Regions from separate parts of the Pseudomonas sp. SWRI18 genome, predicted to be linked through region 1. Evidence: predicted binding sites of a transcription regulator. Region 1 holds the regulator's gene; each other region holds the start of a gene.
The links. The regulator FliA, encoded in region 1, starts transcription of late flagellar genes. The targets are predictions, from matches to a motif close to CTAAAGTTTNNNNNNNNNNNGCCGNTAA.
Positions count from the first base shown of each region.

Region 1 (9,853 bases):
ATGGAACGCGGGTTCTCGCCTTCGGCAATCGACAGGATGCCTTCGAGCAACATTTCGCGATAACGGGACTGGCGCATGGCAATCGACTTGAGCTTGCTGGCCACCGGCAACAACACCAGGTTGGCACTGGCCACGCCGTAGATGGTGGCGACGAACGCCACGGCGATCCCGCTGCCCAATTGCGAAGGGTCGGCCAGGTTGCCCATCACGTGGATCAGGCCCATGACCGCACCAATGATGCCGATGGTCGGCGCGTAGCCGCCCATGCTTTCATAGACTTTGGCGGCGTTGATGTCGCGGCTTTCCTGGGTGTAGAAGTCCACCTCCAGGATGCTGCGGATCGCTTCCGGCTCGGCGCCATCCACCAATAATTGCAGGCCTTTGCGCGCATAGCTGTCCGGCTCGGCATCGGCCACGCCTTCCAGGCCCAACAGGCCTTCCTTGCGGGCGGTGAGGCTCCAGTTGACCACGCGGTCGATGCCGCCGGCCAAATCGACACGCGGCGGAAAGATGATCCAGATAAGGATCTGCATCGCCCGCTTGAACGAGCTCATAGGCGACTGCAGCAACGCCGCGCCCACGGTGCCGCCGATCACGATCAGCGCCGCCGGGCCGTTGGCCAGGGCACCGAGGTGGCCGCCTTCGAGGTAGTTGCCGCCGATGATCGCGACAAACGCCATGATGATGCCGATCAGGCTCAATACATCCATCAGAGGCAGGCCTCCACCAGATGCTTGCCGATGTCGTCCAAGCTGTAGACGGCGTCGGCCAAGTCAGCCTTGACGATGGCCATGGGCATGCCATAGATCACGCAGCTGGCTTCGTCCTGGGCCCAGATGGCGCTGCCGCCCTGCTTGAGCAGGCGCGCGCCTTCACGGCCGTCGGCGCCCATGCCGGTGAGCACCACCGCCAGAACTTTGTCGCCGTAGGACTTGGCCGCCGAACCGAAGGTGATGTCCACGCACGGCTTGTAATTCAAGCGTTCATCGCCCGGCAGGATTTTGATCGCGCCGCGACCATCCACCATCATCTGCTTGCCGCCTGGCGCCAGCAGCGCCAAGCCTGGACGCAGGATGTCGCCATCCTCGGCTTCCTTGACGCTGATGCGGCACAGCTTGTCCAGGCGCTCGGCGAAGGCCTTGGTGAACGCGGCGGGCATATGCTGGATCAACACGATCGGCGCCGGGAAGTTGGCCGGCAGCTGGGTCAAGACGCGCTGCAGGGCCACCGGGCCGCCGGTGGATGTGCCGATGGCGACCAGCTTGTAGGCTTTGCGCTTGGGCGCGGGCGAATGCGCCGCAGCGGGCGCCGACGTGCGCACCGGCGGCGGGGCTGGGCGTGCGACTGGAGCAGGGCGACCGAACGTAGAGCCGGTGGACGCAGCAGGTGCGGCAACCGGCGCAGGTGCGGGCGCCGGCGCGCTGAACAGACTGCGACGGTTACTGCGCGAAATGCTGTGCACTTTCTCGCACAGCATCTGCTTGACCTTGTCGGGGTTGCGCGAGATGTCTTCGAAATTCTTCGGCAGGAAGTCCACCGCGCCGGCGTCCAGCGCATCCAGGGTCACCCGGGCGCCTTCGTGGGTCAGCGAGGAGAACATCAACACCGGGGTCGGGCAGCGTTGCATGATATGCCGAACTGCCGTGATGCCATCCATCATCGGCATCTCGTAGTCCATGGTGATCACGTCGGGCTTCAATGCAATGGCTTGATCAATCGCCTCTTTGCCATTGGTGGCCGTACCGACCACCTGGATCGTTGGATCGGCGGAAAGAATTTCCGAGACGCGGCGGCGGAAGAAACCCGAATCGTCCACCACCAGGACCTTGACTACCATAAGCACTCCGTTAGGCGGGACGGGCAATACCGCCCTGACCCACCAGAATCAAATACGCCGAGCGGCGTAACGCTTGAGCATGCTCGGAACATCGAGAATCAGCGCGATCCGACCGTCACCGGTGATGGTCGCACCCGACATGCCCGGGGTTCCCTGCAGCATTTTGCCCAAAGGCTTGATGACCACTTCTTCCTGCCCCACCAGTTGATCGACGACAAAGCCGATACGCTGGGTGCCCACGGAGAGAATCACCACATGGCCTTCGCGCTGCTCTTCATGGGCAGCCGAGGCGACCAGCCAGCGCTTGAGGTAGAACAGCGGCAATGCCTTGTCGCGTACGATCACCACTTCCTGGCCGTCCACCACGTTGGTGCGCGACAGGTCGAGGTGGAAGATCTCGTTGACGTTGACCAGCGGGAAAGCGAAGGCCTGGTTGCCCAGCATCACCATCAGGGTCGGCATGATCGCCAGGGTCAACGGCACCTTGATGACGATCTTCGAGCCCTGGCCCTTGGTCGAGTAGATATTGATCGAGCCGTTGAGCTGGCTGATCTTGGTCTTCACCACGTCCATGCCCACGCCACGGCCCGACACGTCGGAAATCTCGGTCTTGGTCGAGAAGCCCGGGGCGAAGATCAGGTTGTAGCACTCGGTGTCGGTCAGGCGGTCGGCGGCATCCTTGTCCATCACGCCACGCTTGACCGCGATATTGCGCAGAATGGCCGGGTCCATGCCTTTGCCGTCATCGGTGATCGACAGCAGGATATGATCGCCTTCCTGTTCCGCCGCCAGGATCACCTTGCCGCCCCGGGACTTGCCCGAGGCTTCACGTTCTTCCGGGGTTTCCACGCCGTGGTCGACGGCGTTGCGCACCAAGTGGACCAGCGGGTCGGCCAGGGCCTCGACCAGGTTTTTGTCGAGGTCGGTTTCTTCACCCACCAGTTCCAGGTTGATCTCTTTCTTGAGCTGGCGCGCCAGGTCGCGAACCAGACGCGGGAAGCGGCCGAAGACTTTCTTGATCGGCTGCATCCGCGTCTTCATCACGGCGGTCTGCAGGTCGGCGGTGACCACGTCGAGGTTCGACACGGCCTTTTGCATGGCTTCATCGCCGCTGCTCAGGCCCAGTCGCACCAGGCGGTTACGCACCAGTACCAGCTCGCCGACCATGTTCATGATGTCGTCCAGGCGCGCGGTATCAACGCGCACGGTGGTTTCGGCTTCAGTGGCGGGCTTGTCGGCCACCGGCGCCGCGGCGGCACGCGCCGGAGCAGGTGCAACGGCGGGGGTTGGCGCTGGCGCTGGCTTGGCCACCGGTGCCGGGGCGGCCGCTTTGGCAGCAACCGGTGCAGCCGTGGCGGCCGGGGCCACTTCGCTGAACTTGCCCTTGCCGTGCAATTCGTCCAGCAGCGACTCGAACTCGTGGTCCGAGATCAGGCCATCGCCGGCGGGCGCGGCACTGACGGCGGCAGGCGCTGCGGCAGTAGCAGCCGTGGCGGCGACATTCGGCAAGGCGTCGGCCGCGAACGTGCCCTTGCCATGCAGTTGGTCGAGCAAGGCTTCGAATTCGTCATCGGTGATGTCGGTGCTGGCTTTGGCGGCCGGCGCATCCACAGCGGTGCTTGCGGCAGCCGCAGGCGCCACGGCGTCGGCCGCGAACTGGCCTTTGCCATGCAACTGGTCGAGCAGGGATTCGAACTCTGCATCGGAGATGTCTTCGCTGGTCGGTGCCGCCGGCGGCGCAACGGCGGCCGGTGCTTCGGCCTCGGCCTTCACCGCGCTGAGGGAGTTGAGCAGTTGCTCAAACTCGCTGTCGGTCACATCCGGCTCGGCTTGCGCCACAGGCTCCGGTGCAGCCTCAGCCACCGGGGCGGCGGACAGGTCGGCAGGCTCTGCATAGCGCGCCAGGGCGGCCAGCAGTTCCGGGGTGGCGGCGGTAACCGGTGCACGTTCACGCACTTGGCTGAACATGCCATTGACCGCGTCCAGTGCTTCGAGAATCACGTCCATCAATTCCGAGTCAACCTGACGCTCACCCTTGCGCAGGATGTCGAACACGTTCTCGGCGATGTGGCAGCACTCCACCAGCTCATGGAGCTGGAGGAAGCCGGCGCCCCCTTTTACAGTGTGAAAACCGCGAAAAATTGCATTGAGCAGGTTCGCATCATCCGGTCGGCTTTCCAGCTCGACCAGTTGCTCGGACAGTTGCTCTAAAATTTCGCCGGCCTCTACAAGGAAATCCTGAAGGATTTCTTCATCGGCGCCGAAGCTCATGGGTGTGCTCCTTAGAAGCCTAAACTGGATAACAGGTCATCGACATCATCTTGACCCGATACAACGTCTTCACGTTTATCGGCATGAATCTGCGGACCTTCACCCTTGGCGAGATGTTTTTGTGGATCTTTTTCCGAGAGGATCGCTTCGCGGTCATGTTCGATGCCTGCAAAGCGGTCTACCTGGCCTGCCATCAGCACTAATTTGAGCAAGTTGCTTTCCACTTCGGTGACCAATTGGGTCACACGCTTGATCACCTGGCCGGTAAGGTCCTGGTAATCCTGGGCGAGCAGAATGTCGTTGAGGTTGCTGGAAACCGTGCGGTTTTCCTGCTCGCTGCGTGACAAGAACCCTTCGACCCGACGCGCCAATTCACGGAACTCTTCAGCCCCGACTTCACGGCGCATGAAACGGCCCCAGTCAACGCTGAGCGCCTGGGCTTCGGTGGCCATGCCATTGACCAAAGGCGTGGCGTTTTCCACCAGGTCCATGGTGCGGTTGGCCGCCGCCTCGGTCAGCCTGACCACATAGGACAGGCGTTCGGTGGCATCGGTGATCTGCGAGATTTCTTCGGCCTGGGGCATGTGCGGGTCAATCTGGAAATTGACGATCGCACTGTGCAGCTCGCGCGTGAGCTTGCCCACTTCCTGGTACAGGCCGCGGTCACGGGTCTGGTTGAGCTCATGGATTAACTGCACCGCGTCGCCGAACTGGCCTTTTTCAAGGCTTTCGACCAACTGGTGAGCATGCTTTTTCAGGGTCGACTCAAAGTCGCCCTGTGACGTTTCTTTATGCTCCATAGCTCCCCCGCGATGGCATTAGCCGTGGATGCGTTCGAAGATTTTTTCGATCTTCTCTTTCAAGGCCAATGCAGTGAATGGCTTGACCACGTAACCGTTTACCCCGGCTTGGGCGGCTTCGATGATCTGCTCACGCTTGGCTTCGGCGGTCACCATCAACACGGGAAGGCTGCGCAGTTTTTCGTCGGCACGCACGTGGCGCAGCAAGTCGATACCGGTCATGCCAGGCATGTTCCAGTCCGTTACCAGAAAGTCGATGCTCCCGCTGTTGAGGATCGGAATCGCGGTAATGCCGTCGTCCGCCTCGACCGTGTTAGTGAACCCAAGGTCACGCAACAGGTTTTTTATGATCCGCCGCATCGTTGAGAAGTCATCAACGATGAGGATTTTCATGTTCTTGTCCAATTCGACCTCCAAGCAGTCTTAAACGCGCCCAGCACCTGGACGCGCCATTTCAATCAACAGGCATTACACAAAAAGGACTGCCGGGGGCACCACGGGCCGAACCCGCAAAGGCTTGGCGCCCTCGCGGTATCGTCTGCAGTGCCCCCCACACTGCCTGTCAGCGCGCTCGCCACTCTCCCAAACGCCCCCGCAAGCGGGCTGCGCACTGGCTATGCAACTGGCTGACCCGCGATTCGCTGACCCCCAGGACCTCACCGATTTCCTTGAGGTTCAGCTCTTCGTCGTAGTACAGCGCCAACACCAGCCGCTCACGCTCCGGCAAATTGGCAATCGCGTCCGCCAACGCCCCCTGGAAGCGTTCATCCTCCAGGTCGCGCGATGGCTCCATATGAGCGCTCGCGCCGTCCTCATGCAGCCCTTCGTGTTCGCCGTCCTGCAACAGGTCGTCGAAACTGAACAGGCGGCTGCCCAAGGTATCGTTCAAAATCCCGTAATAATCGTCGAGACTCAATTGGAGTTCGGCCGCAACTTCGTGATCTTTAGCGTCGCGACCGGTTTTTGCTTCAATTGCGCGAATTGCGTCACTGACCATGCGCGTATTGCGGTGCACCGAACGCGGCGCCCAATCACCCTTGCGCACCTCGTCGAGCATCGCGCCACGGATACGGATCCCCGCATACGTCTCGAAACTGGCACCCTTGCTCGCGTCATATTTGGTCGACACTTCGAGCAGGCCGATCATGCCGGCCTGGATCAAGTCTTCGACCTGGACGCTCGCGGGCAGGCGTGCCAACAGGTGGTAGGCAATGCGCTTGACCAACGGCGCGTAGCGCTCGATCAACTCGCCCTGGCTGTCACGGGCGGATTTCTTATAGGCGTTGTAGCCGTTCGCTGTCATAGCACCGGTCCTGCGCTCGTCTGATGCACCAATCGCTCGACGAAAAACTCCAGATGCCCCCGCGGATTGGCGGGCAACGGCCAGGTATCGACCTTCTGGGCAATAGCCTTGAACGCCAATGCGCATTTGGAACGAGGGAACGCTTCGTAGACCGCACGCTGCTTTTGCACAGCCTTGCGCACACACTCGTCGTAGGGAACTGCGCCAACGTATTGTAAGGCGACATCGAGAAAGCGATCCGTGACCTTGGTCAACTTGGCGAACAGGTTGCGCCCTTCCTGCGGGCTCTGGGCCATGTTGGCCAGGACGCGGAAGCGGTTCATGCCGTAGTCGCGATTAAGCAGTTTGATCAGGGCGTAGGCGTCGGTGATCGAGGTGGGTTCATCGCAGACCACCAGCAGCACTTCCTGCGCGGCGCGCACAAAGCTGACCACGGACTCGCCGATCCCGGCGGCGGTGTCGATCACCAGCACGTCGAGGTTGTCGCCTATGTCGCTGAAGGCCTGGATCAGGCCGGCATGCTGCGCCGGGCTCAGGTGCACCATGCTCTGGGTACCGGAGGCGGCCGGCACGATGCGGATGCCACCGGGGCCCTGCAACAGCACATCGCGCAGCTCGCAGCGGCCCTCGATCACATCGGCGAGGGTGTGCTTGGGCGTCAGCCCCAGCAGAACGTCGACGTTCGCCAGCCCCAGGTCAGCATCCAGCAGCATGACGCGGCGGCCAAGCTCTGCCAGGGCCAGGGACAAATTCACTGACACGTTAGTTTTCCCGACGCCACCTTTGCCGCCGGTCACCGCGATCACCTGTACGGGATGCATGCTGCCCATTTTATTTCTTTACCTTGTCTTGCTTAGACGCAGGCTACATGGCTTGGCCGCGTGAATCGCTTGCAGACCATCGATGTAGATACATTTCATGGTGTTCATCCTGACCTATCCCACCCGTTTTGCCGGGTTGTGGTAAAGGTCGGCGAACATATCGGCCATCGCTTCCTCGCTAGGCTCTTCTTGCATTTGCACGCTGACTGCACGGCTGACCAATTGATGACGGCGCGGCAGATGCAGATCATCCGGGATCCGCGGGCCGTCGGTCAGGTAGGCGACCGGCAATTCATGACTGATGGCCAGGCTCAGCACCTCGCCCAGGCTCGCGGTTTCATCGAGCTTGGTGAGGATACAACCGGCCAGGCCGCAGCGCTTGTAGCTATGGTACGCAGCGGTAAGAACCTGTTTCTGGCTGGTGGTTGCAAGCACCAGGTAATTTTTCGACTTGATGCCACGCCCGGCCAGGCTTTCCAGCTGCATGCGCAATGCCGGGTCGCTGGCTTGCAGGCCGGCGGTATCGATCAGCACCACACGCTTGCGCAGCAGCGGGTCGAGGGCGTTGGCCAGGGACTGGCCCGGGTCGACGTGGGTCACCGACACATTGAGGATGCGGCCCAGGGTCTTGAGCTGTTCCTGGGCACCGATGCGGTAGCTGTCCATGCTCACCAGGGCGATATTCTGCGCGCCGTACTTGAGTACGTAACGGGCGGCCAGCTTGGCCAGGGTGGTGGTCTTGCCCATGCCGGCGGGACCGACCATGGCAATCACCCCGCCCTCTTCCAGCGGTTCGATTTCCGGCGTGGCGATCATGCGCGCCAAGTGAGCCAGCAGCATGCGCCAAGCCTGGCGGGGCTCTTGGATCTCGGTGGTCAAGGCCAGCAGGTCGCGGGACAACGGGCCGGACAGGCCGATGCGTTGCAGGCGGCGCCACAGGTTGGCCTGTTGCGGCTTGCTGCCTTGCAGTTGGGTCCAGGCCAGCGAGCCAAGCTGCACTTCGAGCAGCTCACGCAGGCCGTTGAGTTCAAAGCGCATCGAGTCGAATGCGCGCGGGTCGACAGCAGCGGCCGGGGCAGGCGCTGCCGGACGCGGCGGCTCTTTGAACGTCGGTTCGACCAAGGGCTCGGCCGCGGTCAGCGGCAGGCCGGCGAACAACTGGCGGTTGGTGGTGGCATCGCTGTCACCGCGCATGCTCAGTTCGGCCTGGGCCGAGACAATGCGCGAGGCCGTCTTGCGCAGCTCGTCTTCGAGCTCCATGTTCGGCACGCGCGGCGCCAGGGCCTGGGGGGTGTAATCCAGGGCAGCCGTCAGCTCGACACCGCCGGCAATACGACGGTTACCGATAATCGCGGCGTCGGCGCCCAGCTCATCACGAACCAGTTTCATGGCCTGACGCATATCGGCGGCGAAAAAACGCTTCACTTGCATAACCCACTACCCTCAGCCGTTGGGCCCTACTGTCGCGACGATAGTCACTTGCTTGTTGTCAGGAATTTCCTGATAAGCCAAAACGTGCAAATTCGGTACTGCCAGGCGTCCAAACCGCGACAACATCGCGCGGACCGGGCCGGCCACCAGCAAGATCACCGGCTGGCCCTGCATTTCCTGGCGCTGTGCGGCGTCGATCAACGAACGCTGCAGCTTCTCAGCCATGCTTGGCTCCAGCAGGACGCCTTCTTCCTGGCCTTGACCTGCCTTCTGAATACTATTGAGCAATATTTGTTCCAACCTGGGTTCCAAGGTGATCACAGGCAGCTCGGAGTCAAGCCCTACAATGCTTTGCACGATTGCGCGCGACAATCCGACGCGCACCGCGGCCACCAGCGCGGCAGTATCTTGACTCTTGGCGGCATTGTTCGCGATGGCCTCGGCAATGCTGCGAATGTCGCGCACCGGCACCTGTTCGGCCAGCAGCGCCTGCAACACCTTGAGCAATTGCGACAGCGACAGCACGCCCGGCACCAGCTCTTCGGCGAGTTTTGGCGAGGCTTTGCCGAGCAAACCCATCAATTGCTGGACTTCCTCGTGGCCAATCAGCTCATGGGAATGCTTGTACAGAATTTGGTTGAGGTGCGTGGCAACCACGGTACTGGCGTCCACCACGGTGTACCCCAGGGACTGCGCCTGGCTGCGCTGGCTGATTTCGATCCACACCGCTTCCAGGCCAAAAGCCGGATCTTTGGCGGTGATGCCGTTGAGGCTGCCGAACACCTGGCCTGGGTTGATCGCCAGCTCGCGGTCCGGGTAAATCTCGGCCTCGGCCAGGATCACGCCCATCAGGGTCAAGCGGTAGGCGCTGGGGGCCAGGTCGAGGTTGTCGCGGATATGCACGGTGGGCATCAAAAAGCCCAGGTCCTGGGACAGCTTCTTGCGCACGCCCTTGATCCGCGCGAGCAATTGGCCGCCCTGATTGCGGTCCACCAGCGGGATCAGGCGGTAGCCGACTTCCAGGCCGATCATGTCGATCGGGGTCACGTCATCCCAGCCCAGCTCCTTGGTTTCCTGGGCGCGGGCCGGGGAAGGCAGCAGCTCCTGCTGGCGCGCGACTTCTTGCAGCGCCTGGACCTTGACCGCGTTCTGCTTCTTCCAGAACAGGTAGGCGCCGCCACCGGCCAGGGCCGCCATGCTCAGGAACGACACGTGCGGCATGCCCGGCACGATACCCATGATGGCCATGATGCCCGCCGCCACGGCCAACGCCTTGGGCGATGCGAACATCTGGCGGCTGATCTGTTTGCCCATGTCTTCGGAGCCCGAAGCACGGGTCACCATGATGGCCGCCGCTGTGGATAACAACAGTGATGGCAATTGCGCCACT
Region 1 is NZ_JACCQQ010000030.1:988-10,840, reverse strand. Features, by position in the region: gene H0Z09_RS24770 (flagellar motor protein) at 1-710, opposite strand, end outside; gene H0Z09_RS24765 (chemotaxis response regulator protein-glutamate methylesterase) at 710-1,837, opposite strand; gene H0Z09_RS24760 (chemotaxis protein CheA) at 1,886-4,108, opposite strand; gene H0Z09_RS24755 (protein phosphatase CheZ) at 4,120-4,908, opposite strand; gene H0Z09_RS24750 (chemotaxis response regulator CheY) at 4,927-5,301, opposite strand; gene fliA (RNA polymerase sigma factor FliA) at 5,471-6,211, opposite strand; gene fleN (flagellar synthesis regulator FleN) at 6,208-7,041, opposite strand; gene flhF (flagellar biosynthesis protein FlhF) at 7,147-8,463, opposite strand; gene flhA (flagellar biosynthesis protein FlhA) at 8,476-9,853, opposite strand, start outside.

Region 2 (9,853 bases), on a different contig from region 1:
CATCTGGAAGGTGATGAACACCGCTTCCGGGAACAGCGCCGCAGGCCCGGTGATGCTGGCCGGGGTAACGCCCGCCAGGAACGCCTTGCCCATGCCGCCGAAGAAGGAATTGAAGTTGACCACACCCTGTTCCATACCGGTGGTATCGAACGCGATGCTGTAGCCGTAGACAACCCACAGGATGCTGATCAAGCCAGTGATGGCAAAACATTGCATCATCACCGACAGAATATTCTTGGAGCGAACCATGCCGCCGTAGAACAGCGCCAGGCCGGGGATGGTCATGAACAGCACCAAAGCGGTGGCGGTCAGCATCCACGCGGTGTCGCCGGAATTGAGGACTGGAGCAGCCACTTCGTCTGCCGCCATGGCCAGGCTTGGCATTACGATGGACAACAGGGCTCCGAGCCCTGCGAATTTACGCAGAGTCATATTGTTTTCTCCTGGGGCGTTGGGGTTTGGCGGCTTAGATTGCGTCGGTATCGGTTTCGCCGGTACGGATGCGAATAGCCTGTTCCAGATTGACCACGAAGATCTTGCCGTCACCAATCTTGCCGGTGTTGGCGGCCTTGGTTATCGCCTCGATAACCCGGTCAAGATCCTTGTCGTCAATGGCGACATCAATCTTCACCTTCGGCAGGAAATCGACCACGTATTCCGCGCCGCGATACAGCTCGGTATGACCCTTCTGCCGACCGAAGCCCTTGACCTCAGTAACGGTAATGCCCTGCACGCCGATCTCGGACAACGACTCGCGTACATCGTCCAACTTGAACGGCTTGATGATGGCAGTGACTAGCTTCATGAAAACTCTCTCCCGAATTGGTGGACTTGCCCCAGGAAAACAAACCCGTCTCAAGTCTAAGCGCAGTGCCTGGCTTTGTAACGCATCGTCGCCTCGGCATTTGCCTTTGCGACGCCAGCGAACCACTGGTGACGAAACCTGTACCCCTGATCCGTCGGCGCACTGCATTCGTCACAGCGACTGCATCAGTGCATGGGTCATGATCGTCTAAGCAGAAACCTTGCCAGCTCCGTAAAAACCACTGAAATCAGTGCTTTGCTCACTTATGCCCACCCTCGAAGCTTTCCGGCGGCGCCAATGCGCACAAAAACAGTGCGCCTGCGCCCGGCACCCCGCGCGAAAACCGTGCACTCGCCACCGTGAAAAGACTATAGACGCTGCGTGATACACTGCCCGCCAACAGTTATTCCGGAATATTTCCCATGCTCGCGCCCAAAGACCTCCTCGACGCCCTGAGCGGCCACGCCTCTCGCTTGTTCAGCGGTGAAACCCAATTGCCTCGCAATGAAATCGAAAGCCAGTTCAAGGCGCTGCTGCAAAGCGGCTTCAGCAAACTCGACCTGGTGAGCCGCGAAGAGTTTGATAGCCAGATGGTGGTGCTTGCGCGCACCCGTGCACGGTTGGAGAGCCTGGAGGCGAAAGTGGCCGAACTGGAAGCCAGGCTCACACCCACTATTACTGAATAAACGCGTTCAATGTGGGAGCTGGCTTGCCTGCTCCCACACGGGTCCTGCGCACGCTCACGGATACGTTCTGTAAAACCTCCCCCGCAGCGCTTTCCCCCACCTCGTCTACCCTTGAAAAACCGCAGGAAGCGGCCTCCCCTTTCAAGGAACGAGCATGTCCCTCGCCATCGTCCATAGCCGCGCCCAGATCGGCGTCGAAGCCCCCGCCGTCACTGTCGAAGTGCACATGGCCAATGGTTTGCCGTCCCTGACACTCGTGGGCCTGCCGGAAACGGCGGTCAAGGAAAGCAAAGACCGCGTGCGCAGCGCCATCCTCAATTCGGCCCTGCAATACCCGGCCCGCCGCATCACGCTCAACCTCGCGCCCGCCGACCTGCCCAAGGACGGCGGGCGTTTTGATTTGGCGATTGCCCTGGGGATCCTGGCGGCCAGCGTCCAGGTGCCGGCGTTGATGCTTGATGATGTGGAATGCCTGGGTGAGTTGGCGCTGTCCGGCGAGGTGCGGGCAGTCAAGGGTGTGTTGCCTGCCGCGCTGGCGGCGCGCAAGGCCGGGCGCACCGTGATAGTGCCTCGGGCGAATGCCGAGGAAGCGTGCCTGGCGTCGGGGTTGAGGGTGATTGCCGTGGATCACTTGCTGCAGGTCGTGGCACACCTGAACGGGCATGTGCCGATTGAGCCCTACAAGTCCGATGGCTTGCTGTATCTGAATAAACCTTACCCGGATCTGAGTGAGGTCCAGGGCCAACTGGCGGCCAAGCGCGCATTACTGATCGCCGCGGCGGGTGCGCATAACCTGTTGTTCAGCGGGCCGCCCGGTACCGGCAAGACCTTGCTCGCCAGCCGGCTGCCCGGCCTGCTGCCACCGTTGAGTGAGCAGGAAGCCCTGGAAGTCGCCGCGATACAGTCGGTGGTCAGTCTTGCGCCGCTGAGCCATTGGCCGCACCGGCCATTTCGCCAGCCACACCACTCGGCATCAGGGCCGGCGCTGGTGGGCGGTGGATCAAAGCCGCAACCGGGGGAAATTACCCTGGCCCATCACGGCGTACTGTTCCTGGATGAATTGCCGGAGTTTGATCGCAAGGTGTTGGAAGTACTGCGCGAGCCTTTGGAATCGGGGCATATCGTGATTTCCCGCGCCCGTGACCGCGTGAGCTTTCCGGCACGCTTCCAACTGGTGGCCGCCATGAACCCCTGCCCTTGCGGCTACCTGGGCGAACCCAGCGGGCGTTGTCGCTGTACACCGGAGCAGATTCAGCGCTACCGCAACAAACTGTCCGGGCCGTTGATGGATCGTATCGACCTGCATCTGACCGTCGCACGGGAAGCCACTGCGTTGAATCCAACCCAACAGGCTGGTGATAACACGGCAAAGGCGGCGGCAGAGGTGGCCAAGGCCCGGGAACGCCAGGAGCGGCGTCAGGGTTGTGCGAATGCCTTCCTTGATCTGCCCGGGCTGCGCAAGCACTGCAAGCTGGTAAAGGTGGATGAAGGCTGGCTCGAGACCGCCTGCGAGCGACTGACGTTGTCGTTGCGCGCGGCCCATCGCCTGCTCAAGGTGGCACGTACCCTGGCGGATCTGGATCAAGTGGATGCCATCACCCGAGACCATCTCAAGGAGGCTTTGCAATACCGCCCGGCGGCGATCACGTGAGCCTTACACAGTCCCCAATGTGGGAGCGGGCTTTCTCGCGAATGCGGTGTGTCTGTCGCCGGACTAGTTGACTGATCCACCGCCTTCGCGAGCAAGCCCGCTCCCACACTGAACGGCAGTATTTCAGCGGAAGCGGTCTACCTCATGCCGCAAGCCCGCCGCCAACGTTTCAAGTTCCTTGGCCGTAATCGCCAGGTTGGACACCACCTCACGCTGTTCGCTGTTGGCCAGCGCAATGCTCTGCAGGTTGCTGCTGAGCAAGGTCGCGGTGCTGCTCTGTTCCTGGGTGGCGGTGGTGATCGCAGCGAACTGCTGACCGGCCGAGCGGCTTTGTTCGTCGATGCGCGCCAGCGCCGAAGCGACATCGGCATTGCGCGACAGGCCTTCCTGCATCAGCGCGTTACCCTGCTCCATGGTGCTGATGGCGTTGCCGGTTTCCTGCTGGATGCTCTGGATCATCCCGGAAATTTCATCGGTGGCCTGGCGTGTGCGCGAAGCCAGGTTGCGCACTTCGTCGGCGACCACGGCAAAACCACGCCCCTGCTCACCCGCCCGTGCGGCTTCAATGGCGGCGTTGAGCGCCAGCAGGTTGGTCTGTTCGGCAATCGACGTGATCACCCCGACGATGCCGCCGATTTCCTGGGAGCGTTGGCCCAAGGTATTGATCACCGCAGCGGTGCTGTTCAGGGCGGCGGCGATGTGTTCCAGGGACGACGAGGCCTCTTGCATCGAGTTACGCCCGATGCGGGTTTGCTGAGCGTTCTCCTGGGCCAGGCGCTCGGTGGCGCCCATGTTGTCGGCGATGTTCAGCGAGGTGGCGCTGAACTCTTCCACCGCGCCGGCCATGCTGGTGATTTCGCCGGACTGCTGCTCCATGCCTTCATAGGCGCCGCCAGACAAGCCGGACAACGCCTGGGCGCGGCTGTTGACCTGTTCGGCCGCCGTGCGAATGTGCGAGACCATGGTCGACAACGCTTCACCCATCTGGTTGAAACTGCGCGCCAGTTGGCCGATTTCGTCATGGCTGGACACGTTCAGGCGTGCGCTCAAGTCACCCGCGCCCAAGGCTTCGGCCTGGCGCACCAGATCGCTCAACGGTGCCAGCTTGCTGCGCAGCAGCCACACCGTGGCGCCGACCGCCAACAGCATCGCCAGCACGCTGCCGATCACCAGGCGAAGGCCGACATCCCAGGTCACCGAGCGAATCTCGGCCTTGGGCATACTGGCTACCACGGCCCAGGGTCCGCCTTCGAAAGGGACCGAGACGCTATAAAAGTCTTCGCTTTTGTCGGCCCAGAAGCGGCCCACACCCGGGGTCTTGGCCAAGTCCAGCATCACTGGAACCGCCTGGTCAGGCGTCTGCACGCCGGCGGGCGGCACCAGCCAGCGTTTTTGCTCATCCAGCAGCGCCAGAGAACCCGTCTGGCCGATCCTGAAACGCTTGAGGTTTTCGAACTGCGTGTTCTGAGCGTCGGTATAGTCGAAACCGATGAACAACACCGCAATCACTTTGCCGCTGGCGTCGCGCACCGGGCTGTATTGAGTCATGTAGGAGCGATCGAACAACACCGCACGACCGATGTAGGTCTGCCCGCTGGAAACACGCGGATACGCCGGCCCATTGCGATCGAGCACGGTGCCGATGGCGCGATTGCCATCCTGCTTGGTCAGGGAGGTGCTGACGCGGATGAAGTCGTCGCCGCTGCGCACGAATACCGTGGCCACGCCGCCGGACATCTGCTTGAACTCGTCGACTTTGTCGAAGTTGTTATTCAGGACCTCGCTGCCCAAGTACAGGCTCGGCGTCTGTACACCGGCGACGGCGACTGGCTGGTCCGCCCGCACGCTCAAGCCGGCGCTGAAGCGCTTCTCGAACAGCCCCGTCAGACGCTCGGTACTCTCGCGCAGCGTACTGTGGAACGTATTGAGCTGGTCAGCGAGCAGTCGCGCCTCGCTGGCCAAGTGCTCCTCACGCGTAGCGAGGTTGGCGGCGTCCAGCGAACGCAGGGCAAAAACGGTGCTGCCACCAATGGCGACAGCCAGGATCACGGCGAGCGCGATACCTAATTGAGAGGCGATCCGAGCGCGAGGTTGAGACATGACAGCTCCTGGCCGAGGCCAGGATCATCCTGATCTCATCGCTACTCGGCTAATTATCTAGTGAGGAATCGTTGGTGCACGACTGTTCCAACACACCTTCTTCGGCTGGCAGAGACAATACTTGAGCGCGTCACAGGGATATCTCGCAAACGATTGCATCACGGTATTGCCCGCACCTGATTGAGGCGTTCCACCTGAGGCAAATCCATGGCGTTGACTTCCGCCTGAAGAAACTCCGCCAGCCGCCGCAAACGCTCGCCGCCGGGGCGGGTTTTCGGCCAGACCAGGTAGTAGCTTTCGCCACTGGCCACGGCGGTTGGCCATGGCAGGCTGAGCCGGCCCTGGGCCACGTCTTCGGCCACCATCAGCAAGTCCCCCATGGACACGCCGTAGCCTCGGGCCGCGGCGATCATGCCGAGCTCGAGAGTATCGAATACCTGACCACCCTTGAGCGACACCTGGGACGACAGCCCCATGCGCTCCAGCCAGTTGCGCCAATCGCGACGATCGGGCGTGGGGTGCAGCAATTCGGCAGTGGCCAGGCGGGCCGCGTCCCAGGGGCCATCCTCCAACAGGTTCGGCGCGCCCACGGGAATCAGCAGCTCCGGGAACAGATAACACGCCTCCCAGTCCGCCGGAAAATGCCCGAAGCTCAACAGTACCGCGCAATCGAAGGGTTCCTGGTTGAAGTCCACTTCGTCAATGCTCATCCAGGCGCTGGTCAGTTGCACCTCATTGCCCGGCTGCAAGGCCCGGAAGCGACTGAGCCGCGCCAACAGCCAGCGCATGGTCAAGGTCGACGGCGCCTTCATGCGCAGGATGTCATCTTCTGCGTTCAGGGTATGGCAGGCGCGTTCCAGTGCGGCGAAGCCTTCGCGCACGCCCGGCAACAACAGGCGCGCCGCTTCAGTGAGCTGCAAGGTTCGACCGTTGCGCTGGAACAGGCGGCAAGCGAAGTGCTCCTCCAGCGTGCGGACATGTCGGCTCACCGCACTTTGCGTAATGGACAATTCCTCCGCCGCGCGGGTAAAGGAGTTATGCCGAGAAGCGGCTTCGAAGGCACGCAAGGCATAAAGCGGAGGAAGACGACGCGACATATAGAAACCTCCCACAAGGCAATTCCGCACACTAGCATGAGTTTAAGTCATGTGAACGATCGCATTTATCCCTTTGTGCAATGGGCTGGGAGCGCCGAGAATCAACCCTTCCTTAACCCTCCGACTTTTCGAGCGTGATGATCATGCAGCATCCGGCACGTACCGAACTCTGGGCAATCCTGCGGCTTTCAGGGCCGTTGATTGCCTCACAGTTGGCGCACATGCTGATGGTGCTGACCGACACCTTGATGATGGCTCGCCTGAGCCCCGAAGCCTTGGCCGGTGGCGGCCTGGGCGCGGCGAGCTACTCGTTCGTGTCGATTTTCTGCATTGGTGTGATTGCCGCCGTGGGCACGCTGGTTGCCATTCGTCACGGCGCGGGTGATATCGAAGGCGCCACTCGCCTGACCCAGGCCGGGCTATGGCTGGCTTGGCTGATGGCCTTGGCGGCCGGCCTGCTGCTGTGGAACCTCGAACCGCTGCTGCTGATGTTTGGCCAGACCGAAACCAACGTGCACTCGGCAGGGCAGTTCCTGACGATCTTGCCGTTCGCCCTGCCCGGCTACTTGAGTTTCATGGCCCTGCGCGGCTTCACCAGCGCCATCGGCAAGGCGACGCCCGTGATGGTGATCAGCCTCGGTGGCACGGTGCTTAACTACCTGCTCAACCACGCGCTGATCGAGGGCATGTTCGGCCTGCCCAAACTTGGCCTGATGGGCATCGGCCTGGTCACCGCCATCGTCGCCAATGGCATGGCGCTGGCTCTGATGTGGTATATCCGCAGCAACCGCAGCTACGCCGCTTACCCACTGAGCGCCGGTTTGCTGCGCCTCGATACCCGGTACCTGCGCGAGCTGTGGCGCCTCGGCCTGCCGATTGGCGGCACCTACGCGGTGGAAGTCGGCCTGTTCGCCTTCGCGGCGTTGTGCATGGGCACCATGGGCAGCACGCAGTTGGCGGCGCATCAGATCGCACTGCAGATCGTTTCGGTGGCCTTTATGGTGCCGGCGGGGATGTCCTACGCGGTCACCATGCGCATCGGCCAGCATTACGGTGCCGGGCAGTTGTTGCAGGCACGCATGGCCGGGCGCGTCGGCATCGGTTTTGGCGCAGCGGTGATGTTGGGATTTGCCGCCGTGCTGTGGCTTTATTCCGATCCGCTGATCGGACTGCTAATCGACCACAACGACCCGGCGTTCCATGACGTGATTGTCCTGGCCGTCAGCCTGCTCGCCGTTGCCGCCTGGTTCGAACTGTTCGACGGCGTGCAAACCATCGCCATGGGTTGTATTCGCGGGCTCAAGGACGCCAAGACCACCTTCCTGATCGGTGCGGGTTGCTATTGGCTGATTGGCGCGCCGTCGGCCTGGCTGATGGCCTTCACCCTGGACTGGGGGCCGACCGGCGTGTGGTGGGGATTGGCCCTGGGCTTGGCGTGCGCGGCGGTCAGCCTGACCTGGGCGTTCGAGGCGAAGATGAAGCGGATGATTCGGCGCGAGCCCGAAACCTACAGCACCTTACAGGCTGCCCAGCCGGACTGAAGGATGCACGCGGTCAGTGTGGGAGCTGGCTTGCCTGCGATTGCAGTGTGTCAGCCAAGAATTTGCTGGCTGGGCCACCGCTATCGCAGGCAAGCCAGCTCCCACATTCGATCGGGTTTGCAACTTAGCCCAGCAGAGCCTGTTGGCCCTTCGCGAACGTCAGGTAATCGACCAATTCCGGCAACGGCAGTGGCTTGCTGATCAAATAACCCTGGGCCTGGTCACACCCGAACAAGCGTAACAACGCAAGCTGCTCAGGGGTTTCCACACCCTCGGCAACCACTTCCAGATTGAGGTTGTGGGCCAGGTTGATCATGGCATGCACCAACTTGCGGTTCTCTTCGCGCTCTTCCATGCCGCCGACAAAGCTCTTGTCGATCTTCAACAAGGCAATCGGCAGGCTGTTGAGGTGCACGAACGACGAGAAGCCGGTGCCGAAATCATCCAGTGAAAACCGCACACCGAGACGGCCGAGGGCGTCCATGGTCTGCTTGACCAGGTCGCTGCGGCGCATCACGGCGGTTTCGGTGAGCTCGAACTCGAGCCATTGCGCCTCCACGCCACGCTCGGCAATCAGCCGGCTAAGGGTCGAGAGCAACTGGCTGTCCTGAAACTGTCGGAACGACAGGTTGACCGCCATGTGCAAAGGCGGCAGGCCACGTTCGCGCAGGTCCTGCATGTCGCGCAGGGCGCGGGAGATAACCCAGTAGCCCAAAGGGACAATCAGGCCGCTTTGCTCGGCCAAGGGCACGAATTCGCTCGGCGGCAACAGGCCACGCTCGCCATGGCGCCAGCGCACCAAGGCTTCCAGGCCGACGATATGCCCGTCGTCCAGGTCCAGCCGCGGCTGGTAATGCAGCTCCAGCTCGTCACGACGCAAGGCACGGCGCAGCTCGCTTTCCAGGTCGGCGAGGCTGCGCGCGTTGCGGTTGATACGTTCGTTGAAGATATGAAAGGTGCAGCCCTGTGTGCTTTTGGCTTGTTGCATGGCGATATGGGCGTGCCACATCAACGGGTCGGCGCCAGCACGGGCGCGGGCATGCGCCACGCCCAGGCTGCAACCGATCAGCAGGCTTTCGCCATCCACCCAATAGGCTTCGGCCATGACTTCGGTGATGCGCTCGGCCATCCACTCGGCACGCTGGGGCGCACGACGGGTGTCGATCAACAGGGCGAATTCGTCGCTGCCCAGGCGCGCCAGTTGGTCCCCGGCTTCGAGCTGGCTCTTGAGCCGCGAGACCACTTGCAGGATCAACCGGTCGCCAGCCTGGTGGCCAAGGGCGTCGTTGGCATGCCGGAAGTTGTCGAGGTCCAGGTGACCAAGGGCCAGGCCGCGGCCTTCGTTCTCGGCCAGGCGCGCGGTCAGCAGGGTCTGGAAGCCCTGGCGATTGGCGATGCCGGTGAGCGGGTCCTGTTCGGCCAGGCGCTGCAGGGTGTTTTCCAGCAGCCCGCGCTCGCGCACGTGGCGCAGGCAGCGGCGCAGCGTATCGGCGTTCAATCCATCACGGACCAGCCAATCGCTGACGCCAAGGGGTGCTACCAGCGGTTCCTGCTCGAGCAGCAACACGCACGGCAAGCTGCAACGGCCAGGGCCGGGTTGCAGGCTGGGCGTGGTCAATAGCACGGCGCTGTGGTCGTCATCGAACAGACGACTCACGGACGCCCAGTTTGGCGCGCTGATCAGCACAGCCCCATCGCCCATCGGCGCCAGGCACTCGCGCAACAACGCTGCCCACGCTGGCTCATCGGCCAGCAGCAGCAAACGCAAGGGTTCGACAGGCGTAGACAAGCTAGCTCCCTAGACTCTGCAAGATTTCGTTGGCGGCGGGCATTATGACCTGCGCCCCGATAATCACCAATGATAGGGCTTACCAAACACGCGAACTGTAAAGATTAGTCTCATATAACCCCCACATCCTGCGGCAAAGTAGCAAAACCGGCAAATTTAGATCGAGTGGTACGTCACACTGTCG
Region 2 is NZ_JACCQQ010000001.1:313,264-323,116, reverse strand. Features, by position in the region: gene H0Z09_RS01430 (ammonium transporter) at 1-432, opposite strand, end outside; gene glnK (P-II family nitrogen regulator) at 467-805, opposite strand; gene H0Z09_RS01420 (accessory factor UbiK family protein) at 1,228-1,491, shown strand; gene H0Z09_RS01415 (YifB family Mg chelatase-like AAA ATPase) at 1,646-3,142, shown strand; gene H0Z09_RS01410 (methyl-accepting chemotaxis protein) at 3,266-5,242, opposite strand; gene H0Z09_RS01405 (LysR substrate-binding domain-containing protein) at 5,401-6,339, opposite strand; gene H0Z09_RS01400 (NorM family multidrug efflux MATE transporter) at 6,477-7,880, shown strand; gene H0Z09_RS01395 (bifunctional diguanylate cyclase/phosphodiesterase) at 8,005-9,669, opposite strand.
Region 2: the regulator FliA is predicted to act here: its motif matches at 5,341-5,368, upstream of H0Z09_RS01410 (methyl-accepting chemotaxis protein).

Region 3 (9,853 bases), on a different contig from region 1:
ATTTCGGCCGGTTTGGTGACCTCGGGTATCGACTACACCAAGTCGTTCGCCGACGGCCAGCCCTACAAGCTGACGTTCACCAGCAGCACCCAATACGTGGTGCGCGACAAAGACAACAACGACATCACGTCGCAGCTCCCAGGCAACGGCACGTTCGACTCTACCAAAGAAGGCAGCGCCAGCATCAACCTGCGCGGGGTCAAGTTCGATATTGCCGTCGACCTCACCGACATTTCCACCGGACCGGTTGCCGATGCGATGGTTGCAGGCCGCGAGTTCAGCCTGGCGGCCAAGCCGGACGTGTTCAACGTGTCGCGAACCGCGAGCAACACCTCGGCGACCCAGTTGACCAACGCCACCATCAGCAGCCCGGCCAAATATGCCAGCACCTTTCCCGCCAACAGCGGCGTGCTGATCAAGTTCAGCGACACCGACCCGTCGGCGTTCCAGGTGTTTACGCAGCCGTACAGCGCCAACAGCAAGGCGATTGACTCGGGCGTCATCGACACGACGACCACGCCCAATTCCATCACGGCGGCCGGCGTGACCTTTGGCCTGAGTGCCGCGCCTGCGGTCGGCGATCAGTTTTCGGTCGGCGCCAGCACCCAGAAAACCCAGAGCGCCCTCGACACCCTGAGCCAGTTGCGCAAAGCCCTGGAGCTGCCGGCCGATGGCATTCCCGGTGCCCGGGTGAAGCTGCAGGACGCCTTGAACGCCGCGGTCAGTAACCTGACCAGTTCGGCGGACCAGGTCGACAACGTGCGCGGCTCCGTCGGTGCTCGGCAGAACGCGCTAGATGTGCAGGCCTCCGAGAACCAAAGCGTGGGCCTGGCCAACAAGACGACGATGAGTGCCCTGGCGAACATCGACATGGGCGAAGCGGCGATCAACCTGACCCTGCAGCAGACCATGCTGGAAGCCTCGCAGCTGGCCTTCGTGAAAATCTCGCAGTTGAGCCTGTTCAACAAGATGTAAGCGGCGTTACGTCAAGCGGCCCGCTCTGGAAACAGGGCGGGCCGTTGTCGTTTGCGGGGTTTAATTGTTTGAAGGTTTTGCATAAAGCACACACAATTAGGTGACCTGCGGGTCATAAAGCGCATCTTCACTGTATCGTGTGAAAAGGATAAGTCGTCACAGGATCCTTGCGGGACGGCTTTCAGCGAGATTTTTATGGGGTTATCCCCTTTATTGTCAGCACTCCGGGCGCAGGCCCTGGGGTGTTCTCCAGCTATTTAGTATTGGGAAGCCACAATGATTGGCATAAAAAGCATCGCCAGTTACGTGCCGGCAGACGGTATCGATAACTACGCCCAGGGTGCGAAGTTCGCCAAGGATGAAGAATTCATCATTGGCAAGATCGGTTCGGCGTTCCTGCCGCGCAAGGAAGCCGCGCAGGAAACCTCCGATCTGTGTGTCGAGGCGGTCAACGCTTTGTTTGCCAACAACCCCGATTTGAAGCGCGAGTCGATTGACGCGCTGATCGTCGTCACCCAGAACGGTGATGAAGAGGGCTTGCCCCACACCGCGGCCATCGTCCAGGACAAACTGGGCCTGCCGACCCATGTCGCGGCCTTTGATATTTCCCTGGGCTGCTCCGGCTACGTCTACGGCATCTACGCGATAAAGGGCTTCATGGAAGCCGCCGGCCTGAAAAACGGCCTGCTGGTTACCGCCGACCCGTACTCGAAGATCGTCGACCCGGAAGATCGCAACACCACCATGTTGTTTGGTGATGCCGCCACCGCCACCTGGATGGGCGAAGACGCGCCGTGGTTGCTGGGCAAAGCCAAGTTCGGCACCGACGGTTCCGGCGCGCCGCACCTTAAGGTCAGCAACGGTGTGTTCTTCATGAACGGCCGCCAAGTGTTCAACTTTGCCTTGCTCAAGGTGCCCGCGCATCTGCACGAGCTGCTCAATGAGTCGAATCTCAAGGCCGATGAGATCGATGCGTTCTGCATCCACCAGGGCAGTGCGGCCATTGTCGACGCCGTGGCGCGGCGTTTCGAAGATGCGCCGGTGGACAAGTTCATCAAGGACATGGTCGAGACCGGCAACACCGTGTCGTCGAGCATTCCGTTGCTGCTGGAAAAGCACGTGATGGACGCCACCTGGAAGCGCGTGGCCATCAGCGGTTTTGGCGTGGGCCTGTCGTGGGGTTCGGCGATTCTTTACCGTCCGTGACGGGTTAAACGCTCAAATAACAAAACGCCGATGATCGCCAGATCATCGGCGTTTTTTTATTGGCGCCAGAAAAGCCAATGAAACCGGGGCTTTGGGCCGCTGTAACCCATTGAAATGCAAGGGGTGGCACGGTGCTAGTAAAAAATTTCAAAAAAACCCTCAAGCAACCGGCTACCACGACGATAACTATTACGTAGGTTCTCAGGCCACACCCGGCGGTTGCCAGGGCCGGAAGCCGCAGTATCCATCCAACGAGGATTTCGTCATGGCTTTAACAGTAAACACCAACATTGCTTCGATCACTACTCAGGGCAACCTGAACAAAGCCGGCGGCGCCCTGGCCACTTCCATGCAGCGCCTGTCGTCCGGCCTGCGTATCAACAGCGCTAAAGACGACGCTGCCGGCCTGCAGATCGCTAACCGCCTGACCAGCCAAATCAACGGCCTGGGCCAAGCAGTCAAGAACGTGAACGACGGTATCTCGATCGCTCAGACCGCTGAAGGCGCGATGCAGGCTTCGACCGACATCCTGCAAAAAATGCGTACCCTGGCTCTGTCCTCGGCAACTGGTTCCCTCAGCCCTGACGACCGTAAGTCGAACAACGACGAATACCAGGCTCTGACTTCGGAACTGACCCGTATCGCACAAACCACTACTTTCGGTGGCCAGAAGCTGCTGGACGGTTCGTACGGTACCAAAGCCATCCAGGTTGGCGCAAACGCTAACGAAACCATCAACCTGAGCCTGGAAAACGTTTCGGCCAGCACCATTGGTTCGCAGCAAGTCAAAAGCAAAGCCATCGTGCCTAGCGCAACTGGCTTGGCTGGCGGCGCCATCACTGTTACCGGTAATGGCCAAACCAAAACCGTTAACTACGCTGCTGCTGCCTCGGCAAAAGACATCGCTGCCGGCCTGAACGGTTCTATCGGCGGCCTGACCGCTACCGCCAGCACTGAAGTAAAGCTGGAAGTGGGTGCTGCAACTCCGTCGAACTTCACCCTGGCTGTAGGTTCTAGCGGTGCAGTGAGCTTCGTGGGCGTTACCGACCTGGCTGGTCTGGCTGACCAACTGAAATCCAACGCTGCCAAGCTGGGTATCAGCGTCAACTACGACGAAGCTAACAAGAGCCTGTCGGTTAAGTCGGATTCCGGCGAAAACCTGTCGTTCGCTGGCGCTGATGCCAACGCTCAGACCAACATCCTGGTTGGCGCGAAAGATGGCGCAGGTGCATTCGCAACCCCAGCTGCATTGGGTGCTGCGGCGATCGTTGTGACCGGTCAGGTCTCCCTCGACTCGGCTAAAGGCTACTCCTTGAGCGATGCTGCTGCGGGTGTGTCGGACTTGTTCTCTGCCGCTACCGTGTCGTCGGCCAAAACCACCATCGCTCAAACCGACGTGACCGACGCCACCAAGGCCCAGAACGCCCTGGCTGTCATCGACAAAGCCATCGGCACCATCGACGGTGTTCGTTCGGGCCTGGGTGCTACCCAGAACCGTCTGACTACTACTGCAGACAACCTGCAGAACATTCAGAAGAACTCCACCGCTGCACGCTCCACTGTTCAGGACGTCGACTTCGCTTCCGAAACCGCCGAGCTGACCAAGCAACAAACCCTGCAATCGGCTTCCACCGCGATCCTGTCGCAGGCTAACCAGCTGCCATCCGCTGTACTGAAGCTGCTTCAGTAACACCAGCGCTTGGTAACTAACGGAAGGGCGCGTCTACGTGCCCTTCCGTTTTTTCGGTTTAGAGGAGATTGGACATGGACATGAGTGTAAAGCTGAACCAGTCTTATCCGCCGGTTGCCCCCCAAGGCGCACCTGTGCAGGTGATCGCCGACAAGAGCGTTGCCAAGGTTCAGGAAGTTGCGCCCGCAGGCAAAGAGCCTGAGCGTGCCGACCTGGAAAAAGCAGTTACTGATATTCGCGAATTCGTACAAGCGTCCGAGCGTAAACTGGACTTTTCAATCGATGACTCCACCCATCGTGTGGTGGTCAAGGTCATCGCCACCGATAGCGGTGAAGTGATTCGCCAGATTCCGTCGGAAACAGCATTGAAACTGGCCCAGAACCTTTCCAGCGCAAGCCACTTGTTGTTTGACGACAAGGTCTGAGCTGGCATGAAATTTGTTGCTGTCCTGTCTTGAGGCGTCATAAGTCAAGATAACGGCAGCCACCGAACAGGAGAGACGAAGATGGCAGGTCCAACCATAAGTGGTATCGGTTCGAACATCGATACGCAAAAGATCGTGACTGCCTTGGTCGATGCCGAAAAGGTGCCCAAGCAATCGCAGATCAATACCGCTTCTGCGAAGGCAACCACTCAGCTGTCTTCGATCGGCAAGATTCAGGCGGCGCTGGATGCCTTCCGTGGCGCCCTGGACACAATGGCCAAGGACAGCAGTTTCACTGGGTTGACCGGCTCGTCCTCGGATGAAAAAGTCGCCACCATGAAGGCCAGCAATACGGCGTCCAATGGCAGTTTCCGTCTGATCATCGATCAGCTCGCCCAGGCGTCGAAGCTGTCGACCACCACGTTCAAGAATGGTACCGCTTCGGTGGTCAATGCCACTGGCACGGCGACCAAGCTGACCATTACCCAGTCTGACAAGAGCTACGACCTGAGCATACCTGCCGGCGCGACCTTGCAGCAGGTGCGTGACTCGATCAATACGCAGTTTTCGACTGCGGGCCTGAGTGCCAACATTCTCACCGACTCGAACGGTTCGCGGTTGATCCTGACGTCCACCAAGATGGGGACCGGTTCGGATATCACCCTGTCCGGCAACTCCGGGCTCGATGTCGGTGCGACCGTGGTCGACCCACCCAAAGATGCCGAATACAGCATCGATGGCATTCCGGCTGTTTCCAAGAGCAACACCATCACGGGCGCCTTGAGTGGCGTGGACATCACGCTGGTCGCGGTTTCGCCGACCAAGATTGCCAATGATCCTGCCTCTGGGCGCACTGCCACGCTTATTACCGTCAGCACCAACAACACGGCACTCAAGTCCGGCGTGAAGGGTTTCCTGGATACCTACAATGCGCTGATGACCGCCATAAACGCAGAAACCAAGGTCACCAAGAACGCGGATGGCAGCACGACCCCGGCGACCCTGACCGGCGATTCAACCATGCGCTCGCTGCAGTCTGCGATTCGCAACGAGTTCAACATGCTCTCCGGGACAGGCCAGCTCAAGTCCCTGGCTCAGTTTGGTATGACGACCAGTTCCACCACGGGTTTGCTGACGCTGGATGATAAGAAGTGGGACGCGGCGGTGAAGACCAACGCGGCCGATATCAACAGTATGTTCACCGGCCCCACCGGTATGCTGGCGCGCATGAAAACTGCTACCGAAGACTACGCCAAGGCCACCACTGGCGTTTTGGCCACGCGCTCGTCATCTCTATCGGATTCGTTGAGAGACATCGGCAAGCAGCAAGCGGCCCTGGAAGAGCGCATGACCCTGCTCACCAGCAGCCTCTCCGCCAAATACAACGCCATGGACACCCTGGTCGCTCAATTGCGCCAGCAAAGCACCAGCGTCATGACCACGCTCAATGCTTTGAACAATCCAAAGACCAATAATTGATCCCTTGAGTGGATAACGGCCAGACACTTGTCTGGCCTTTTTTTGATCGTTGACGACTGGCCCTAAAGCTTTTTGCGGGCCAGTCGACATATTGGTTACTGAATTCCTTTTCGCTGTCGCCTGTCACGAGGTAGAAACATGAATCCCATGAGAGCCCTTCGCCAATACCAGAAGGTCAATTCCCATGCTCAGATCTCCGAAGCCAGCCCGCATCGCCTGGTGCAGATGCTGATGGAAGGCGGGCTGGACCGCATGGCCCAGGCCAAAGGCGCGTTGGCGCGTGGTGACATCGCGGCCAAGGGCCTGATGCTCGGCAAGGCGATCGATATCGTGATCGGCCTGCGTGACGGCCTGGATGCAGAGAAGAGTGATAACCCGGCTTACGTCCAGCAGTTGGAAAGTTTGTATGCCTATATGACCAACCGACTGATGGAAGCGAACCTGCATAACGACGCCGACATGATCGACGAAGTGGCGCGTTTGCTGATCACTGTAAAAGAAGGCTGGGACGCCATCGCGGCGCCACAGGCAGCGGCAGAATAAGGCCTTAGGCCTTGAGGAACACGTCATGAGCCAAGCACTGCAACGCATTGATGAAACCCGTGAGGCGCTGATCGGCGCGCTGGCGGACCGTAACTGGGACGCCATCGGCGAACTGGACATGGGCTGTCGTGGCGTGATTGACGAGGTGCTCAGCGAAGTGCCGGTGGATGAAGATGCGCTGCGCGAGAAGCTGGAGAGCCTGTTGACGGTGTACCAGCAGCTGCTTGAAGTGACGACGGGCGAGCGCCAGGCGATTTTCGAAGAGATGTCGCAGATCAACCAAGCGAAAAACGCGTCAAAGGTCTACCATCTGTTCGGTTGAAGCAGACGCAGTTAATCCGACCGGCGCGTCATAAATTTGACCGTGCCAGCTTTTTTGACTTAACTAGTGCTGTTTTAAGATTTCAGACGTCTATAGAGTAAGAAGTCCTACAGCCGTCTCGATTGCTCTCACCGGGCAGGAAGTTTTACTAGGGAAGTTGCTATTGCATGTGGCGTGAAACCAAAATTCTGCTGATCGATGACGATAGCGTCCGCCGCCGCGATTTGGCGGTGATTTTAAATTTTCTTGGCGAAGAAAATTTGCCCTGTGGCAGCCATGATTGGCAGCAGGTTGTCAGCTCGTTGTCATCGAGCCGTGAAGTCATCTGTGTGCTGATCGGGACGGTAAACGCTCCTGGCGCTGTTTTGGGCTTGTTAAAGACACTGTCTACCTGGGATGAGTTCCTTCCGGTGTTGCTGATGGGCGATATTTCTTCTGTCGACCTGCCGGAAGACCAGCGCCGCCGCGTGCTTTCTAACCTGGAAATGCCGCCCAGCTACAGCAAGTTGCTCGATTCCCTGCACCGTGCCCAGGTCTATCGCGAGATGTACGACCAGGCCCGTGAGCGCGGTCGCCACCGCGAACCCAACCTGTTCCGCAGCCTTGTGGGCACCAGCCGCGCCATCCAGCACGTACGCCAGATGATGCAGCAAGTGGCCGACACCGACGCCAGCGTGCTGATCCTCGGCGAGTCCGGCACCGGCAAGGAAGTGGTCGCGCGCAACCTGCATTATCACTCCAAGCGCCGCGATGGGCCCTTTGTGCCGGTCAACTGCGGGGCGATCCCGGCGGAGCTGCTCGAAAGCGAATTGTTCGGCCACGAGAAGGGCGCCTTTACCGGGGCGATCACCAGCCGTGCCGGGCGCTTTGAGCTGGCCAACGGCGGCACGCTGTTCCTTGATGAAATCGGCGATATGCCACTGCCGATGCAGGTCAAGCTGCTGCGCGTGTTGCAGGAGCGCACCTTCGAGCGCGTGGGCAGCAACAAGACCCAGAGCGTCGACGTGCGCATCATCGCGGCGACCCACAAGAACCTCGAAAGCATGATTGAGGTCGGCAGCTTCCGCGAAGACCTGTATTACCGCCTCAACGTCTTCCCGATCGAGATGGCCCCGCTGCGCGAGCGCGTGGAAGACATCCCGCTGCTGATGAACGAACTGATCTCGCGCATGGAACACGAAAAGCGCGGCTCGATCCGTTTCAACTCCGCCGCGATCATGTCCCTGTGCCGCCACGGCTGGCCGGGCAACGTGCGTGAGCTGGCCAACCTGGTGGAGCGCATGGCGATCATGCACCCCTACGGTGTGATCGGCGTGGTCGAGTTGCCGAAGAAATTCCGCTACGTCGACGACGAAGACGAGCAACTGGTCGACAGCCTGCGCAGCGACCTGGAAGAGCGGGTCGCCATCAACGGCCACACGCCGGACTTCGGTTCCACCGCCATGCTGCCGCCCGAAGGCCTGGACCTGAAGGACTACCTCGGCAACCTGGAGCAAGGCCTTATCCAGCAGGCCCTGGACGACGCCAACGGCATCGTCGCGCGTGCCGCCGAGCGCTTGCGCATCCGCCGCACCACCCTGGTGGAGAAGATGCGCAAGTACGGCATGAGCCGCAAAGAAGGTGATGAACAGGCGGATGATTGACGCCTGTTTTTCAAGCCGCTGATTTATCAGCGGTTTTTTTTCGGCACAAGTATTGCTACAGCCCTCGCAACGTTCCGTTTAACTGACGGTCAGCCAAGCGAGAGAGCATGATGCCCCACGCCGCCCAAGTAGCTTCGACCCCTGTCATCCCGGGGCTCATTCCGTCTGTAGAGCCGCTGGCCCGCCAGGGGCTTGAACACGCGTTCTCGCAGTTCAGCCAGATGTCGAGCCAACTGACCGACTCCTACAGCCTGCTCGAGGCGCGGGTGTCCGAGCTCAAGGGCGAGCTGGCCGTGGTCAGCGCCCAACGCATGGAAGAGCTGGCCGAGAAGGAACGCCTGGCCAACCGCCTGCAAAACCTGCTCTCGCTGTTGCCGGGCGGCGTGATCGTCATCGATGAAGAGGGCCGCGTGCGCGAAGCCAACCCGGCCGCCTGCGACATGCTCGGCCTGCCGCTGGAAGGGCAGCTGTGGCGCCATGTGATCACTCGCTGCTTTGCGCCGCGTGAAGACGACGGCCATGAAATTTCCCTCAAGGACGGCCGCCGCTTGTCCATCGCTACCCGTTCCCTGGACGCGGAGCCGGGCCAGTTGGTGCTGCTCAACGACCTGACTGAAACCCGGCACCTGCAAGACCAGTTGGCACGCCACGAGCGGTTGTCGTCGCTGGGGCGCATGGTCGCTTCCCTGGCGCACCAGATCCGCACGCCACTGTCGGCCGCGCTGATCTACGCCAGTCATTTGACTGACGAGCAACTGCCCGCCGCCACCCACCAGCGCTTTGCCGGTCGCCTCAAGGAGCGCCTGCATGAGCTGGAGCACCAGGTGCGCGACATGCTGGTGTTCGCCCGTGGCGAATTGCCGCTGACCGAACGCATCACGCCGGCCGAGTTGATGCAGGCCCTGCAAGCGGCTGCCGCCACCCATATTCAAGAGGCCCAGGTGCGCTGGCAGTGCGACAGCCACCTCGGTGAACTGCTGTGCAACCGCGACACGCTGGTGGGTTCACTGCTCAACCTGATCGAAAACGCCACCCAGGCCAGCGGCACCGGCGCGCGGCTCAAGGTGCACCTGTACAACCGTGGGCAGACCCTGCGCCTGTGCATCAGCGACAGCGGCAGCGGTATAGAACCTGCGGTGCTGCGCCGCTTGGGCGAGCCGTTTTTTACCACCAAGACCAACGGCACCGGCCTGGGCCTGACCGTGGTCAAGGCTGTGGCACGTGCGCATCAGGGAGAATTGCAGCTGCATTCGCGCCTGGGGCGTGGCACCTGTGCATTGATGACCTTGCCGCTGTTTTCATGCGCGGCAAGCGCGGAGTAACGAGGATATGGCTATCAAGGTTCTGTTGGTGGAAGACGATCGCGCCCTGCGTGAAGCATTGGCTGACACGCTGCTGTTGGCGGGCCATGACTACCGGGCGGTCGGTTCTGCCGAGGACGCCTTGGAAGCGGTGGAGCAGGAGTCCTTCAGCCTGGTGGTCAGCGACGTGAACATGCCTGGCATGGATGGTCACCAGTTGCTCGGCCTGCTGCGTGCGCGCCAGCCGCAGTTGCCGGTGCTGTTGATGA
Region 3 is NZ_JACCQQ010000032.1:12,323-22,175, forward strand. Features, by position in the region: gene H0Z09_RS25195 (flagellar hook-associated protein 3) at 1-975, shown strand, start outside; gene H0Z09_RS25200 (ketoacyl-ACP synthase III) at 1,252-2,181, shown strand; gene H0Z09_RS25205 (flagellin) at 2,447-3,871, shown strand; gene H0Z09_RS25210 (flagellar protein FlaG) at 3,946-4,296, shown strand; gene fliD (flagellar filament capping protein FliD) at 4,378-5,775, shown strand; gene fliS (flagellar export chaperone FliS) at 5,914-6,318, shown strand; gene H0Z09_RS25225 (flagellar protein FliT) at 6,344-6,640, shown strand; gene H0Z09_RS25230 (sigma-54 dependent transcriptional regulator) at 6,808-8,283, shown strand; gene H0Z09_RS25235 (ATP-binding protein) at 8,394-9,605, shown strand; gene H0Z09_RS25240 (sigma-54 dependent transcriptional regulator) at 9,613-9,853, shown strand, end outside.
Region 3: the regulator FliA is predicted to act here: its motif matches at 2,340-2,367, upstream of H0Z09_RS25205 (flagellin).